3 regions of the Pontibacter actiniarum genome follow, and region 2 is predicted to be linked to each of the others. Evidence: riboswitches for the same ligand, from Rfam matches in the RefSeq annotation. Region 2 holds a riboswitch; each other region holds the start of a gene.

Region 1 (6,025 bases), 1.5 Mb from region 2:
GTTTTCCTGTACTTCCTGGTGGCCACCATCGGCATGAGCATGGACCTGGCCGCTGTGCTGGATAACCCGAAGCTGTTCCTGGTGGGGGCGCTCTGGATCATCTTCCACATCATCATTATGCTGGTGGTGGCGCGTATTATCCGGGCACCTTTTTTCTATGTGGCGGTGGGCAGCCAGGCCAACATCGGCGGGGCAGCCTCTGCACCAATCGTGGCGGTGGCCTTCAACAAGTTTCTGGCGCCGGTGGGCGTGCTGCTGGCCGTGCTCGGGTATGCCGTGGGCACCTATGGCGCTTACCTCTGCGGGCTGATGCTGCAGTATGTATGGAACATGCTGGCCTAGGCAAGTATAGCTTACATGAATCGGCCCCGCCAGGAGATCGTTATCTTCTGCCGGGGCCGGTTTGTTTTGGAGCTTCTGTGGATGAGTATGATAAATTCTCTTGGTGTGTGCAATTTTTTTTTGCGCTAACTGCCGCTGCTTTCTGCTACTTGGAATGAGCTATACTTTCTGGCTGTTGTTCATCCTTCAGGTTCGCTTCTGCTAAGTTTCACTTCTAGCTTTGGTGCGCTCCCGGCCGCGGGGCCTCGTCTTCCCGCATCGCGCTGTGTATCTTTCCTGCCTAACGGCTGCCGCTCGCGCGGCACCGGAAAGCTACAAGGCGCTCAACGGAAAGACTGGGATCATTTCCAATAGCCACGGCTGACGGAGCTTCTGCCAAGCCCCCTTTGAAAGGGGTAGAGAGATAAGCGTGCGCTTCAATCAACCGTTAGGAAGCTTCAAATTGCACATCACAGCTTGTGTTAGTTTCAAGAAGTAACTGCTACAAATACTTTTGGTACAGGTTGTAAAGTACGATTTTGTCTTTTGCCGTCAGCACCGTGTCTACCTCGTGTTGGATAAAGTGCAGCTTAAACGCCTTGATGGCGGCTGGCATGTCGCGGGTATCGTAGCCAATGATGCGGAGCGCGTCCTTGGGGTTAAAGTGAGGAGGAATGGTGGAAACAGAGTCGGTCGGCTGCAGTATAAGCGCAGGTTTTGTGCCGGTGCTGTCGAGAACCGTGATCGGCGCGGCCGGCTGCAGGTACTTCTCCACCACCCCCTCGTCGTACCACAGGCCGTACCCGGCATCCGCCAGTTTCTTCCACGGGAAGGTGCGGTTCGGGTCGTTCTTGCGCGTCGGGGCAATGTCAGAGTGGCCTATGAAGTTGGCGGCCGGGATGCCGTGCGTCTCCTTCAGCATGGCAAGTACGTCCAGCAGGCTGTTGATCTGCTCCTCCGAAAAAGGCTCCAGCCCGTTGTTGTCCAGCTCAATGCCGATGGAGGAGGAGTTCAGGTCCCGGTCGTTGCCCCAGCGGCTGTTGCCCCCGTGCCAGGCGCGCAGGTTGTCGTTCAGCATGTGGTATACTTTGCCGTCGCGGCCGATCACATAGTGCGCGCTCACCTGGGTCTTCGGCATCGTAAACGTCTTGAGCGTGTGGTCGGTGGAGTTCTGCGCCGTGTGGTGAATTACCACGAAGTTAGGGCGCCGCATGCTGAAGTTGGTGGTGCCCACCCAGTAATCCCCCTGCTGCAGGCGCTCCTCGCCTGGGATAGTGGCCGGAACTGTGCGGAGCTGCCTGGCGTAGGTCTTCAGCTGTTTCTTGTGCGCTTTGTTGGTGCTGGCATAAGGGTTTTTGGTACAGGCGGTAAAGCTGGCGCTCGCCAGCAGCAGGGCAAAAAAAGCAGTAGCGGTATACTTCATATTGGTTGTTTTGGGTGATTTTTCAGAACATTAAACTTGCCGGATTTTCGGCACAGATGCAAGTTTAGACACTGAATAATAGCCGTACTGGAATATAAATGTTCTTAGAAGTTTCCGAAAAGGTTTGATTTTGTCGCGCGGCTGCTTTTACCTTTGTGGCATCTTTATGCAAGATTTATAAAGAAGAGGGGAGAGAGCAGGCTCAGCGAACCTCTAGCAACCACGGCCGCGGCCGTAAAGGTGCTAACACCTGCCCAGTTTGGGACCTATAAATTTAACCTCATGCACCTGTTACACCAGCTTTCCGCTATTCTTTTCCGTGCCTTTACCGCAACGCCTGTGCGCGCCTGCTACTGTTGTTACTGCTGTTGAGGGTAAGCCTTTTCTTCGGTCACTGAACCGCACCCCGTCGCTTTTCTGCAGGGGATAAAACTAACTGTACATTCTTTTCATTAACCGGGCGTGGCTGCTGCAAGTACTTGGTACCTGCTCCTGCCTTTCGCTTTCATCTATACATGCAACATATTCAGAAAACAGGGGGATGGGCCCTTGTGCCTTTCCTGGTGTTTGTGCTTACCTTCCTGGGGGCAGGCATCCTTTTAAATGATTTTTATGCACTTCCTGCGCCTGTGGCCGTTTTGCTGGGCATTGTTTCGGCCTTTTTTATACTTCGTGGTTCTACGGAGGCGAAAGTGGCGGCGCTTATCCGGGGCTGCGGCGACTCCAAGATCGTTACCATGTGCCTGATCTACTTGCTGGCAGGCGCGTTTGCCACGGTAACAAAGGCCGTGGGCGGGGTAGACGCCACCGTTAACCTGGGCCTCAGCGTGCTGCCGGTGCAGTACCTGGCGCTGGGCGTGTTTCTGCTGGCGGCTTTCCTTTCCACGGCGACAGGAACTTCGGTCGGTGCCATTGTGGCGCTGGGCCCGATTGCGGTAGGGCTGGCAGAGCAAAGCCATACGTCGCTGCCCTTGCTTTTGGGAGCCTTGCTGGGCGGCGCGATGTTCGGCGATAACCTCTCGTTTATCTCCGACACCACGATTGCCGCCACGCAAACCCAGGAGTGCAGCATGCGCGATAAGTTCAGGGTAAATATTTTGATTGCAGGCCCGGCGGCCTTGGTAACCATAGGGTTGCTGCTGTTTACAGGCTGGAACACGGCCGGAACGCCGGAAAACCTGCTGCCTGAGCTGCACGCCGCTTCTTTCTGGCAAATAGCGCCTTACCAGCTTGTGATTGTGCTGGCCGTGTCCGGTGTGAACGTGTTCGTTGTGCTGACGGTCGGCACCCTGGCGTCCGGGGCGGTTGGGTTGGCAACGGGGCACCTGGAGGTGCTGTCGTTCGGCCGCAGCGTGTACGAAGGCTTTACAGGCATGATCGAGATTTTCCTGCTTTCCATGCTCACAGGCGGCCTGGCTCAGATGGTGAACGAGGCAGGCGGAATTGCCTTCCTGCTGCAGCGCGTGAGCAAAGCCACCCGCGGTTTCCGCTCTGCGCAAACAGGCATACTGGCGCTGGTAGGCGGCACCAATACGGCCATCGCCAACAACACGGTCTCTATTGTGGTCACGGGGCAAGTGGTGAAGGAGGTGAGCCGGAAATACAGCATCGATAAGCGCAAAACCGCAGCGCTGCTTGACATCGCTTCGTGCGTGGTGCAGGGCCTGTTGCCGTACGGCGCGCAGATCCTGATCCTGCTCAGCTTTACCGAGGGGCAGCTGAGCTTCCTGGACCTCTGGGCCTCCGCCTGGTATCTGTACCTGTTACTGCTGTTCAGTTTGGTGGCTATCTACACACCACTCGTGGACAGGTTTTTGGCCAGGCAGCCTGCCGCTGCGCCCGCTGTGGCGGCATAACGCATAAACACGCATTACTCTCACCTTAAATACATCCGCAACTATTCTAACTTTACTAACCTTACCAAAAAAGGGAGACAAGCTTTGTCTCCCTTTTTTTATCAGATCAGGCCCCGTGCTTTTAGCTCCAGGTATTTGTTGATGGTGTTCACCGTCAGGTCCTGGGGTGGGGTGAGGATGGTGTGGATGCCGTGCTGGCGCAGTACCTTTACCACTTTTCGCTTATCATAGCTGAACTTCTGCGCGATGGCCTTGGTGTATACTTGCGCTGTGTTGGTGGCAGGCCGGCGCAGCACCTCATGCAGCTCGGTGTTTTCAAAGAAGATGACCACCAGCAGGTGGTGCCGGGCCAGGGCGCGGAGGTATGGGAGCTGGCGTTCTGCACCGTTGAGGGTTTCAAAGTTGGTGAACAGCAGGAGCAGGCTTCGCTGTTTCAGGGAGTGGCGCACCGTGGTGTAGAGGCGCTCGTAGTCTGTTTCCTGGTAGAGGGTTTTCTGGTTGTAGAGCAACTCCAGAATACGGCGCAACTGGTTTTCTTTGCGCTGTGCCGGGAGTATGTTGCTGATCTTGTCGGAGAAGGTGATGACGCCGGCCTTGTCCTGCTTTTTGAGGGCGATGTTGGAGATAACGAGAGAGGCGTTGATGGCGTAGTCCAGCAGGGTGAGTTCCTCGAAGGGCATCTGCATCACCCGTCCCTTGTCGATCAGGCAGTATACCTGCTGCGACTTCTCATCCTGGTAGCTGTTCACCATTAGGTCGGCTTTGCGCGCCGTGGCTTTCCAGTTGATCGTCCGCTGGTCGTCGCCGGCGACGTAGGGGCGTACTTGCTCAAACTCGGAGCTGTGGCCCATGCGGCGCACTTTTTTTACCCCCACCTCATGGAGCCTGTTGGATACGGCCATCAGCTCGTACTGCCGCATCTGCACAAAAGATGGGTACACCGGCACCTCCTGGTCCTGCGCGAACCTGTAGCGCCGCTTCACAAGCCGCAGCGGGCCCATCGCAAACACGTTGATCGCGCCGAAGCTGTAGCTGCCCCGTTTGGTTGGCCGCAAAGTATACAGGATAATGTGCGTGCGGCCCTTCGGGATCTGTGCCTGAAACAGCGTGTCGCGCTTCTGGAACTGGAAGGGCAGCTCGTCAATCACCTCCGTGCGCACCGCAAAGCTATACCTGTTCTCGAGGTACAGGTGTATTTCGTTATCGCTGCCGTTGGAGAGCTTCTCCTGCATGGAGCGGCTGGCATGCATCCCGGCTTTGTTGCTGTAGAGCATGAGCAGGTCCACGAGGGTGAGCAGCAGCAAAACCGCAGTGCCGACCTTGGCAACCACCAGTAGCACCGGCACAAAAAACGCCACCACAAAAAGGCACACCAGCGCAGCCAGGTTCAGGTACAGGCGGTTTGTAAAGTATAAACTGCGGATAAAAGCCACTAGCGCGGTACCTCTATTTTCTGAACGATCTGTTTGATGACCTCATCCGGCGTGATGCCCTCCATCTCACGCTCCGGCGTCAGCAGGATGCGGTGGCGCAGCACCACCGGGGCCAGCTCCTGCACTTCCTCCGGCGTCACGAAACCGCGGCCGCGCAGGGCCGCCATTGCTTTGGCGCTGTTGAGCAGGGCAATGGAGGCACGCGGCGAAGCGCCCAGGTAAAGCGACCTGTTCACCCGCGTTTCCCCGATGATCTGGGCGATGTATTCGATCAGTTTCCGATCCAGGTGCACGGCCTGCACGGCTTTTCGCAGCTCCAGCAGTTGCGCTGCCGATAGCACCGGCTGTACCCGCTCCAGGTCTTTCCTGAGCGCAGCGCCTTTGTGCTGCAGCTCCAGTATCGCCACTTCCTCCTCCAGGCTTGGGTAATCTACCAGCACCTTAAACATAAAACGGTCCAGCTGCGCCTCGGGCAGGCGATAGGTTCCTTCCTGTTCAATCGGGTTTTGGGTAGCCAGCACCACAAAGGGCGCAGCCAGGGGATACACACGGCCATCGTGGGTAATGTGCTGCTCCTCCATCACCTCAAAAAGCGAGGCCTGTGTTTTGGCAGGGGCGCGGTTGATTTCGTCAATCAGAACGATGTTCGCGAAGATCGGCCCCTGCTTGTACTCGAAGGTGGCGCTGCCGGGGTGAAAGACAGAGGTGCCCAGCACATCGGAGGGCATCAGGTCCGGCGTGAACTGTATGCGGCTAAAATCCACCTGCACGGTGCGGGCCAGCAGTTTTGCCGTCAGTGTTTTGGCGATGCCGGGCACGCCCTCAATCAGCACATGCCCTTCGGCAAGCATGGCCACCAGCAACAGCTCGATAAGTTTTTCCTGCCCCACAATAATCTGGCGGAGCTCCTGCTTTATACGTTCGGTGGCTGTGCGCAGGGCCGTATAATCTGTTTTGTTTTCCTGGGTGGCGGTGAGTAGGTCTTCTTGCAT
Region 2 (6,025 bases):
CGATGGCTTTTTCGGCCTTGCGCAGCTTCTCTTTGCACAGCTTTATGAGCTGCGACGAGCGCTGTACTTTCTGGGTGAGTTCATCCACATCTACGGCGTCATTTTCGATGGCGCGTAAGATCTCCTCTAACTCCTGCGTTGCCTCGCGGTAGGTCATGTCCTTTAATTCCTTATTCATCTGTATCAACATTTACAACCATGCTGTGGAGGGTGCCGTCCTGCATCTTCGTCTCCACCACATCGCCGTCTTTCACGTCTTTTGTACTTTTAATAATCCTGCCGTTTAGGAGCGTCAGCGTGTAGCCGCGCAGGAGCAGTTTTTCGGGGTTGTTTGCCTCAATGCCCATCTCCAGCAGCCTCAGGCGGTGGTGCTCGTTGGTAAGCTTGCCTTTGGCGCCGTACTCCAGCTTATCGCTATACTTCGAAAACAGCAGCTGCTCTTTTTTAAGCTGATCGTTTGCCTCTGTCTCCAGGCAGTGCACCAGGTGGTTCAGCTCGTGCTCTTTCATGTGCAGGTAGCGCTGGCTTTTGCCCTCCACACACACCGAAAGCTCCTGCAGGTACCGTTGCCGCTCGTGCAGCAAGTCTTTTGTGCCGGAGCTGATGTCCTTCTCCATGTCGCTTACCAGGTGCCGTTGCGCCTCCAGGTATGACTTTGGCTTCAGGAGCAGCCCCCGCGACAGGCTTTCGAGCTTGTCTTTCCGGTTTTGCAATTGCTGTTTGGTGATGTTGTTGAAGCGCAGGCTCAGCCGCTCCAGTTTGTCACTGGTGAGTTTGAGCTGCTGTGCGGCAAACATCCGGATGCTGTCGAACATATCCTCCGCACTTTCCTCTGCCTCCCTGAACCTGTCGATCAGGAACCCGGCCACAGCGGTCGGGGTCTTGAGGCGGGTGTTGGCCACCAGGTCGGCAATGCTTTCATCGCGCTCGTGGCCGATGCCCGTTAGCACCGGCAGCGGCGAGTGCCCGATGGCTGCGGCAATTCTGTAGTCATCGAAGCAGCTGAGGTCCGTTTGGGAGCCGCCCCCCCGAATCAGCACAATGGCATCAAACGCATCGCTGTTGCTGCTAATCCGGGCAAAGGCCTGTGCCACCGAGGCAGGGGCCTCGTTGCCCTGCACCGTAGCCGGGAAAAGCGTGGTTTCGAAGTAATAGCCGTAGCTGTTGCCCGCCAGCTGGTGGATGAAGTCCTGGTAGCCGGCCGCCGTGCCCGATGAAATAACGGCTAGCCTCTGCGGCACCAGGGGCAGCTTTAGCTCTTTGTTTGCCTCCAGCAGGCCCTCCGCCTCCAGGCGCTTTAGGGTTTCCTGCCGTTGGCGGGCCAGGTCCCCAATGGTGTAGTTGGGGTCGATGTTGGTGATGTCGAGGCTGAGGCCATAGAGCTCATGGAAACGCACCGTTGCCTGCAGCAGCACCTTTAGCCCTGCCTTTAGCGGCTGTCCTGTTTTCTCTTCGAAATAGCGGCCCAGCATCTGGTAGCGCGAGCCCCAGATGGTAGCGCGCGCCTGTGCCAGCATCTGCCGCGCATCGTCGCCTTTGTCTACCAGCGTGAGGTAGCAGTGGCCCTTGCGCCGGTCTACGTTTACCTGCGCCACCTCTGCCACCACCCAATAGCTGTCCGGGAACGCCACCTCCAGCTCCTCGCGGATCTGCTGGTGCAGCTCATACAGCGAAAGCGGGGCCTGGTGCTCCTCGTACACTACCGTTTGGCGAATATAGATCTGGGACATGGTTCGACAACGTTTCTCTTCTCCTGCACAACCGGCAGAATACCGGCTCCTAAGCCTCGAAGATAGGACTTTTTAGCTAAAACTATTAGTAGCAGTTTCGAGAAAAAAAATCAGGGGCCTTAAAATTTATATATGTAATACTCTATGTTTGAGGTCGGAAGCCTTAGAAACAACGCCTTTTGGGAGCCGTTTTGGGCTGAGTAACCTGCCTCGGGATTTACCAGCTGCGCCTAGCCACTGCACCAAGTATGAATCTTCAAACCAAAGCGCCCGGTTACCACAGGATTTTCAAAAAAGATAAAAAATATTTGGCTTTTTAAAAAAGCGCCCCGTATACTTGCAACATCAAGTCAATACGCCCTTAGCGGATATTGATTTATAAAGAAGCGTGGAGAGACAGGCTCTGTGAAACGCTAGCAACCTAACCACCGGTGTTAAGGTGCTAATTCCTGAGTTCGGCAGGGTGCCGGACGAATATAAATTGATACGGTCATGAACAAGGGAATCAAGCCAACACAGTACGTATTATTACTTTCATCGGCAGCGCCTGAGCTGTCGCAAAACTGCTTTTTAGCTCCTGCTAAAGCTTCTGTCATGTGCACGCCCCTGTGTAGCATGCGCAGCTACTGTTGCTGCTAAACCACTCCGCTTTTCCGTTTTTTAACGCTGGGCCCTGCCGCAGATTTACCTGTAGCCACCGCCCCTCCGTAAGCGCCTTTGCGCCTACCCTAAACACAGCATACACCTACGTTTTATCTAACCTATACCATACGTCATGTCAAAATCACTGCACTTCGAGACACTACAGCTGCACGCCGGCCAGGAGATAGATCCAACCACACAGTCGCGCGCCGTACCCATCTACCAAACCACCTCCTACGCTTTTAAGAACGCCGAGCACGGCGCCAACCTGTTTGCCCTGAAGGAGTTCGGTAACATCTATACCCGTATCATGAACCCCACCACCGATGTGTTTGAAAAGCGCATCGCGGCGCTGGAAGGGGGAGTGGCGGCGGTGGCGGTGGCCTCAGGCCAGGCGGCCCAGTTTATTGCGCTCACCAACATACTGGAGGCCGGCGACAACTTTATCACCACCAGTTACCTCTATGGCGGCACTTACAACCAGTTTAAGGTATCGTTTAAGCGCCTGGGCATTGAGACGCGCTTTGCAGAAACCGATGAGGTGGCGAGCTACGAGAAGCTAATCGACGAAAAGACCAGGGCCATCTATGTTGAAACGATCGGCAACCCGCGCTTCAACATTCCTGACTTTGAGGCTGTTGCCGCTCTTGCCCGCAAGTATGATATTCCGCTGGTGGTGGATAATACCTTCGGGGCCGGCGGCTACCTGTTCCGTCCGTTGGAGCACGGGGCCAATGTGGTGGTTGAGTCTGCTACGAAATGGATCGGCGGGCATGGCACCAGCATCGGCGGTGTGCTAGTGGACGGCGGTAACTTTAACTGGGGCAACGGCAAGTTTAAGCAGTTCTCGGAGCCAAGCGAGGGTTACCACGGCCTTAACTTCTGGGAAGTGTTCGGGGAGGGCAGCCCTTTCGGGAATATCGCCTTTGCCATACGTGCCCGGGTGGAGGGGCTCCGGGATTTCGGTCCGGCACTGAGCCCATTCAACTCCTTCTTGCTGCTGCAGGGGCTGGAGACACTCTCGCTGCGCGTGGACAGGACGGTGCAGAATGCCCTGGCGCTGGCGCAGTGGCTGGAGCGGCAGGAGCTGGTGGAGAGCGTAAACTACCCTGGCCTGGAAAGCAGCCCCTATCATGAGCTGGCGCAGAAGTACCTCAAGCGCGGGTTTGGCGGCGTACTTTCCTTTAAGCTGAAGGGCGACAAGCAGCAGGCGGAGAAATTTGTCAACAGCCTGCAACTGGTAAGCCACCTGGCCAACGTGGGCGATGCCAAAACGTTGATCATCCACCCAGCCTCCACCACGCACCAACAGTTAAGCGATGCCGAGCAGCGAAGCGCCGGCGTAGACCCGACCTTGCTGCGGATATCCGCCGGCATAGAGCACCTCGACGACATTAAAGCAGATTTTGAGCAGGCCTTTGCCAAAGTAGAGGCTGAGCCCGCCATAGCCTAAGTATAAAATGCCAGAACACCACGTTTTTCACCATCAGCAAGAATTCAGGCTGGAGTCCGGGGCTTTGCTCCCTGGTTTCCAGCTGGCCTATACCACGTACGGCACGTTAAACCCGCAAGGCAGCAACGTTGTGTGGGTGTGCCATGCACTTACCGGCAGCGCCGATGTTACCGACTGGTGGGGCGACCTTTTCGGTGAGGGGAGGCTCTACGACCCGCGGGAGTGGTTTGTGGTGTGCGCCAACACGCTGGGCGGCTGCTACGGCTCTACGGGGCCGCTTTCTGTAAACCCCATTACACTGCAGCCATACTTCCATACCTTCCCGCAGTTTACGAACCGGGATGTGGTGCGTGCCTTTGACCTGCTGCGGCAGGAACTGGAGCTGGAGCGGGTGCATACCTTGCTGGGGGGCTCCCTGGGCGGGCAGCAGGCGTTGGAGTGGGCCCTGCTAAAGCCAAATGTGTTTGAGCGCCTGGTGCATGTGGCCAGCAACGCGCGGCACTCTCCGTGGGGTGTGGCCTTTAACGAGAGCCAACGCATGGCTATCCGGCAAGACCCGTCGTGGGGCAACAGCACGCGGGAGGCCGGTAAGGAAGGGCTGAAAACGGCCCGCGCGATCGCTATGCTCTCCTACAGGCACTACAATACGTACCACCTGTCGCAGCAGGAGCCGGGGCACAGCATCACCGATAGCTTCAGGGCCGCCAGCTACCAGGTGTACCAGGGAGAGAAGCTGGCAAACAGGTTTAACGCCTATACCTACTGGTTGCTTTCTAAGGCCATGGATGCACACAATGTGGGCCGCGACAGGGGAGGAGTGGAGAAGGCACTGGCGCAGCTAAGGGCGCGCTGCCTGTTTGTGGGGGTAGACACGGATCTGCTCTTTCCGGTGGAGGAGCAGCGTTTCCTGCATGAGCAGGTGCCGGGCTCGTCTTTCTGCCTCCTTCGCTCAAACTACGGCCACGACGGCTTTCTGGTGGAGGTGGAACAGCTGACGGATGCCATTCAAGATTTTTATCAACAGGAACAAGTAAAACAAGAACTGAACTATGAAAAGCAAGAGCGCTAAACGCATCGGTATATTTGGCTTCGGCTGTGTGGGCCAGGGGCTGCACGATGTGCTACAGGATAACCCGCACCTGGAGGTGGCCAGGATCTGCGTGCGCGACAGAGAAAAGCTGCGCACGCTGCCAAACGACACCTTTACCTATGACCCGCAGGAGCTGCTGCAGGACGAAAGCATAAGCCTTTTTGCCGAGCTGATCAGCGACCCGAAAGAGGCGCTGCAGATTGTGCGCCAGGCATTGGAGGCGGGTAAAACCATTGTGTCTGCCAACAAGAAGATGATCTCCGAGAACCTGCCGGAATTGGTGGCACTGCAGCAGGAGTTTGGGGGCACCTTACTGTATGAGGCGGCTGTTTGCGGCAGCATCCCAATTCTTCGTACGCTGGAGGCCTACTACGGCACCGAACCTTTGCAGGAGGTAAGCGGCATTCTGAACGGTTCTTCAAACTACATTCTGACCAAGCTGGATGCCGAAGGCCTGTCTTACGACGAGGCGCTGGCGCAGGCGCAGGCACTCGGCTTCGCGGAGGCCGACCCAACGCTGGACGTGGGCGGCTACGACGCCCTGCACAAAATCAGCCTGGTGGCCGCCCATGCTTTCGGGGCTGTTATTAAGCCGGAGCAGGTGCTGCGCGCAGGTATACAGCACATCACGAAGCGCGATATCAACCTGGCGCAGGCGCTGGGCGGGCGGTTCAGGCTGGTGGCCTCTGCCAAGGTTAACAAAAACAACAAGCTGGCGCTGCAGGTGCTGCCGACGCTCGTGTTCCCGGACTCTGACCTGTACTATGTGGAGGCGGAGTTTAACGGGGTGCACCTGCAGGCCAAATACGCCGGAGATCAGTTTCTGAAAGGCCGCGGAGCGGGCAGCCACCCGACCGGGTCGGCCGTTTGGGCGGACGTGTCGGCGGCGCTGGCGGGTTACAAGTACAACTACCCGAAGTTCACCTACGACTGCGAGGAGCGGCTGAAGCAGGTGCCGTTGGAGGAAGAGGACGAACTGAAGGTATACCTGCGCACGGCTATGCCGGAGCTGCTGCCCCAACTGCCGTGGCGGGAGCTGACCTCGTTTGGGGTAGATGCCAACGTGGGCCAACTGGTAGGCACCATGCGCCGCAAAGACCTGCTGCTGTA
Region 3 (6,025 bases), 1.4 Mb from region 2:
AAAGTCAGAGAAAGCCATGTTCGGCACACCCTGTCCTTTTTTGCCCTGCTGGCGCAAGGTATGAAACTCCGTCAGCTCGTTTTCACGTGAATCATCGGCGTATACTTCTATCGTATCATCTGCCTCCACATTGGCAGGGTAAAAGCCAACTACGGCACGCGCCTCCAGCAACTGGTTGTCTACAATCTCCTGCAGCATCTGCTGCGCATCAGCAAACAGCTTGCGGGCCTCCGTTCCCAGTTCTGCATCATCCAGAATTTTCGGGTATTGGCGCTTCAGCTCCCAGGTATGGAAGAATGGTGTCCAGTCGATGAACGGCACAATCTCCGACAGCGGATAGTTTGTGTATACTTTGTTGCCCAGGAAGCTTGGCTTGGTTGGCCGTGTGGCTGCCCAGTCTACTTTATACTTATTGGCACGGGCTTCCCCTATACTTGCAAAGGCGCGGTCTTTGGTTCTGTTCAGGTGGTCTTCACGCAGCTTTTCATACTCTGCTTTTATCTCTGCAATATAGTTTTCGCGGTCGCTGCCTAACAAGCTGCTCACTACCGTTACGCTTCGTGAGGCATCGTGCACGTGCACAACTGGCCCGCTATACTGCGGCGCAATTTTCACGGCTGTATGCACACGCGAGGTAGTAGCGCCACCAATCAGCAACGGAATCTTCATGCCTCTGCGCTCCATCTCCTGTGCCACATATACCATCTCATCCAGCGAAGGCGTAATCAAACCGCTCAGGCCAATGATATCTACCTGCTGTGCTTCGGCCTCAGCCAAGATCTTATCCAGCGACACCATCACGCCAAGGTCTATCACCTCATAGTTATTACAGGCCAGCACCACGCCCACAATGTTCTTACCGATATCATGTACATCACCTTTCACAGTAGCCATCAAAATAGTGCCTGCTGTTGATTTGGATGTGTCTGAAGCCAGCTTCTCCGCCTCCATGAACGGCAGCAGGTAGGCCACAGACTTTTTCATTACACGGGCACTCTTCACCACCTGCGGCAAAAACATCTTACCTGCACCGAATAAGTCACCTACCACCGTCATACCGGCCATCAGTGGCCCCTCTATTACCTCAAGCGTTTTAGTGGCTTTCTGGCGGGCTTCCTCCGTGTCTTCTTCTATGAACTCTACAATACCTTTTACCAGGGCATGCTTCAGGCGTTCTTCTACTGGTGCCTCACGCCAGCTATTATCTGCCTGCGCGGCGCCCTTACCCTTTCCTTTTATTGTTTCGGCATAGGTAACCAGCTTTTCCGTAGCATCTGGGTGGCGGTTAAAGATAACGTCTTCAATCAGGTCGCGAAGCTCTGTTGGAATCTCGCTGTACACGCCCATCATACCTGCGTTCACAATGCCCATATCCATACCCGCCTGCACGGCATAGTATAAGAACACGGTGTGCATGGCCTCACGCACCACATCATTGCCACGGAACGAAAACGAAAGGTTACTTACACCACCACTTACCAGCGCATGCGGCAGGTTCGCCTTGATCCATTTTATCGTTTCGATATAGTCTACCGCATAGTTGTTATGCTCTTCTATACCTGTGGCTATGGCCAATATGTTAGGGTCGAAGATGATATCCTGTGGCGGGAAGCCAACTTCATCCACTAAAATGCGGTAAGATTTTTCGCAGATTTCTATTCTACGCTCAAAGGTATCCGCCTGGCCCTGCTCATCAAATGCCATCACAACAACGGCTGCACCATACTGGCGCACCTTGCGAGCCACCTTTTTAAAGTTCTCTTCGCCTTCTTTTAAGCTGATGGAGTTTACGATGCTCTTGCCCTGCACACACTTCAAACCTGCCTCAATCACACTCCATTTAGAGGAGTCGATCATGATTGGCAACTTTGAAATGTCGGGTTCAGAAGCGATAAGGTTCAGGAAGTTGGTCATGGCCTGCTCTGAGTCAAGCATGCCTTCGTCCATGTTTACATCGATAATCTGGGCACCACCTTCTACCTGCTGCTGCGCCACCGATAAGGCTTCCTCAAACTTTTCTTCTACAATAAGGCGGGCAAATTTCTTAGAGCCGGTTACATTGGTGCGTTCGCCAACATTTACAAAAAGGCTTTCAGGGTAAATGGTGAGGGGCTCGAGGCCGCTGTAGCGAGGGAGAGGAGCTACCGGGGTGGGAACGTGCGGTTTATACTTCTGCACTAAGTCGGAGATTACTTTGGTGTGTACGGGCGTAGTGCCACAACAACCACCCAGTATGTTCACCAGCCCTTCCTTTAGATATTCCTCTACAATCTCGCCCATTTGCTGCGCGGTTTCGTCGTAGCCGCCAAAGGCGTTTGGCAAACCAGCATTTGGGTAGGCACTAATGTAGCAGTCGGAGATACGGGATAGTTCTTTAATGTGCGTCTTGAGCTGACGCGCACCTAAAGCACAGTTAAAGCCAATGCTAAGTATAGGTGCATGCGAGATGGAGTTCCAGAAGGCTTCTACTGTCTGGCCAGACAAGGTACGGCCGCTGGCATCTGTGATCGTACCCGACACCATGATCGGCAGCGCTTTGCCACCATCCTGCACGTACTGGTCTATTGCGAAAAGCGCAGCCTTACAGTTCAGCGTATCAAATACTGTTTCTACCAATAGCAGGTTAGAGCCACCATCCACCAGGCCACGCACCTGCTCACAGTATGCCTCCACTAGTTGATCAAAAGTGATGGCGCGGTAACCAGGGTTGTTTACATCCGGGGAAAGCGAAGCGGTACGGTTGGTAGGGCCAATGGCACCGGCCACAAAACGCGGTTTACCCGGTACTTTTGCTTCTATCTCATCTGCTGCCTCACGTGCTAACCTTGCCGACTCATAGTTTAGCTCATATACTATGTGTTCCAGGTGGTAATCGGCCATGGCGATGCTGGTGCCGCTAAAGGTATTGGTTTCGATGATATCGGCACCAGCCTCTAAATATTCTGCATGTATGGCTTTGATAACGTCTGGGCGGGTAATAGAAAGCAGGTCGTTGTTGCCTTTCAGATCGCTGGCATGGTCTTGAAAGCGTTCGCCACGGAAGTCTGCTTCCTGTAACTGGTAACGCTGAATCATGGTGCCCATAGCACCATCCAGCACTAGCACACGCTCTTGCAGCAGTTTATGTATCGGATGTAATTTTGTCATTTCGGTGTCTTTCTTCTCTTCAGTCTTCTACGAGGCTTATCAAGAAGGACACCTATGGGAGGCAGGATCGCTCTTATCTTCCCTGGCAGCAGTTGCTCCAGGAGGGAGTTAGCACCAAGCTTTATACATGGTTGCTAAGACGTCGTCGGGCCCTATCCCTCAGTCTTTCTTGATAAGTGTAAGCAAAGTAAAGGTATATCCGTGGGAAAAAGAAATTTAGTTGCCTGAAATGTAGGCGATTTGTCTGAGCTGGCGTGGTTCTGTTTACCCACGGCTCCAGTTGGAAGCTTTTCCTCTGCTATCCTTTTGCTATCCTTCGGTCGCCATGCCTGCGGAACCGGAACAACTCTCATTAGAGAACCACTATTCCCAAGGCTGGTATGCTGCTGCCATCATTCAAGTATAATGTTGTTGTTTGGCTGATGCTGGGGTGCAAGTATAAATTTCATAGCGAGCGTCATCGCGCGGACAGGTCGCGAACTGTCCCTACAAAGTTTTGCAGGAGCTCCGTCAGCTTTGGCTACCAAAAACATTTTCAGCCTTTCCGGTGGCGAGCGCGAGCGAGGCAGCCCGAGACACGAGTAAGAGGGCCCCTATACCCGACAGGAAAAGCACCCGGCACGACGCGGAAAGACGGGCCCTCGCGGGCATGAGCGCTCTAAAGTATAAAGTGAAACAGTAGGTGTTTGGGAACTGGAGGGTGAACGGGAACTACAAAGAACAGCTTGGCTGAAGTTATAATTAGCAGATGCTATGCAAGTATAACTCTGTAGCTTTTAAAGCACGAGTTGCAAACTCGCGCTAGCAGGGTGGAAGTATAAATACAGCTAGCAGGGGCAGTTAGAGGCACAAGCGGACGCTTGCGCCAGAGAAGCAGTTTTGTAGTTCAGCTGTAAGTATGGCTTTGCAAGCCAGTCGAGTTACAAACTCGACATTATAGTAGGACACGAGTTACAAACTCGCGCCAGCGGAGGCTAGCGGAGGCTAGCGCAGGAAGAAAAGTAAGGCCAAGCCGGCGAGGCGAAAAGGCAGCTATGGACAAGGTATAGCCTAAAGCTCTGGATGCACAAAAGCAACCTGCCCATACTCAGCTAGAACACACTCCACAAGTATAAAAACAAAAGAGGGATGCCTTTGGAGCATCCCTCTTTCAGTATCAATAAAACCTAAAAATTAAGCTTCCGCCTCTACTTTAGGAATTACAGAAACGTAAGAACGGTTTTTCTTACCTTTTCTGAATGATACAACACCGTCAACCAGAGCAAACAGGGTGTGGTCTTTACCAATACCTACGTTTGTGCTTGGGTGGTGCGCAGTACCTCTTTGTCTTACAATGATGTTACCTGCGATGATGTCCTGGCCACCGTAAATCTTAACACCTAGTCGTTTAGAATGCGATTCGCGGCCGTTGTTAGAACTACCAGCTCCTTTTTTGTGTGCCATCTTTTTAACTATTTAACTCAGGTTAGCGAACTAAGCCTGAAAGGATTCAACGATTAATTTCTTCTTACTGCTTAACCAATGCTCTCGATAAGAACTTTAGTATAGTTCTGACGATGTCCTCTCGACTTTCTATACCCTTTTCTTCTCTTCTTCTTGAAGACATGAACTTTGTCAGCTCTGAACTCACCCAGGATTTTACCAGTTACCTTGATACCATCCACGAAAGGGGCGCCAACAGTGATGTTGCCGTTATCATCTGTAAGAAGAACATTGGCGAACTCAACGGCGTCACCTTCTTTGCCGGAAAGCTTGTTAGCGTAGATGAACTTACCGCTCTCTACTTTGGTCTGTTGACCTGCGATTTCTACAATTGCGTACATCAGCTTCAATGTATGTTTAAAGTTTAGTCCGCAAAAGTACGGCAACTAATTGATAATTGCAACGCCTTGTGCGTGAAAAAGTTCAGCGCCAACCCCATCTTTTACACACCTCTGTGGAAAACTGTGTTGATATCTAATCGCCAACTTTCAGCGCCTGTTTAAAACCCTCACAAACAACTACACCCCAGAACCTTACAGCAGAAGTGCCGCAGCCACCTTTTCCACAAATTACACATTTGCCCGTCGCCCGTTACACGCATTTCACCCCGTCAAGCCCTTCTTTCTGCTTTTTGCAGCGCTTCGTGTGTAAAACTCCCTTACCTTTGCACGGTGGCGCTTCACCAACCACCACACCTTTGCCATAATATTTAAATCTAAATATATAATGGAAAATGAATGTTGAAAACAGTGTGCATTAGCCCGAAAAACGGCCTAGAATAGCCGCCAGGAGGATGTGCATAAATTGAACAACTTTCACCCATGAAATCGAGTTCATTTCTATATATTTGAAGTCAGAATATTTACGGGCCAGCTGTTCGGGCAAGGCCAAAACATTCTTAGATATGGTTGGTTTTGAGTGCGCAGGCACACCCTAAACCCTATTAATTATTAAAACTTACGTGATTATGGAGCCAATACTGCAAGAGAACCCAAACCGCTTTGTGCTGTTCCCGATTCAGAACAATGAGGTATGGCAGATGTATAAGCAGGCAGAAGCCAGCTTCTGGACTGCCGAGGAGATCGACCTGGGCCAGGACCTGAAAGACTGGGAGAACCTGAACGACGGCGAGCGCCATTTCATCAGCCACGTGCTGGCTTTCTTCGCTGCCTCTGACGGCATCGTGAACGAAAACCTGGCCGTGAACTTCATGAACGAGGTGCAGATACCGGAGGCACGCTGCTTCTATGGTTTCCAGATCATGATGGAGAACATCCACTCCGAAACATACTCGCTCCTGATCGACACTTATATAAAGAAGCAGAGCGAAAAAGACCACCTGTTCAACGCCCTTGAAACCGTTCCGGCTGTGGGCCGCAAAGGGGAGTGGGCCCTT

Evidence for each region. Region 2 has a riboswitch for S-adenosylmethionine ahead of CA264_RS02380 (O-acetylhomoserine aminocarboxypropyltransferase/cysteine synthase family protein). Riboswitches for the same ligand answer to the same signal wherever they lie in the genome.
Region 1: linked by a shared signal. The riboswitch ahead of CA264_RS08695 (Na+/H+ antiporter NhaC family protein) and the one ahead of CA264_RS02380 (O-acetylhomoserine aminocarboxypropyltransferase/cysteine synthase family protein) in region 2 are both predicted to bind S-adenosylmethionine.
Region 3: linked by a shared signal. The riboswitch ahead of metH (methionine synthase) and the one ahead of CA264_RS02380 (O-acetylhomoserine aminocarboxypropyltransferase/cysteine synthase family protein) in region 2 are both predicted to bind S-adenosylmethionine.

What each region holds. Positions count from the first base shown of each region.
Region 1 is NZ_CP021235.1:2,006,081-2,012,105, reverse strand. It holds gene CA264_RS08705 (DUF819 family protein) at 1-342, shown strand, start outside; gene CA264_RS08700 (N-acetylmuramoyl-L-alanine amidase) at 824-1,744, opposite strand; SAM riboswitch class I at 1,917-2,019, shown strand; gene CA264_RS08695 (Na+/H+ antiporter NhaC family protein) at 2,260-3,600, shown strand; gene CA264_RS08690 (DUF58 domain-containing protein) at 3,702-5,033, opposite strand; gene CA264_RS08685 (AAA family ATPase) at 5,033-6,025, opposite strand.
Region 2 is NZ_CP021235.1:545,378-551,402, forward strand. It holds gene xseB (exodeoxyribonuclease VII small subunit) at 1-178, opposite strand, end outside; gene xseA (exodeoxyribonuclease VII large subunit) at 171-1,730, opposite strand; SAM riboswitch class I at 2,104-2,213, shown strand; gene CA264_RS02380 (O-acetylhomoserine aminocarboxypropyltransferase/cysteine synthase family protein) at 2,506-3,825, shown strand; gene CA264_RS02385 (homoserine O-acetyltransferase family protein) at 3,833-4,894, shown strand; gene CA264_RS02390 (homoserine dehydrogenase) at 4,875-6,025, shown strand, end outside.
Region 3 is NZ_CP021235.1:3,913,840-3,919,864, forward strand. It holds gene metH (methionine synthase) at 1-3,147, opposite strand, end outside; SAM riboswitch class I at 3,218-3,326, opposite strand; gene rpmA (50S ribosomal protein L27) at 4,321-4,590, opposite strand; gene rplU (50S ribosomal protein L21) at 4,662-4,970, opposite strand; gene CA264_RS16850 (ribonucleoside-diphosphate reductase small subunit) at 5,597-6,025, shown strand, end outside.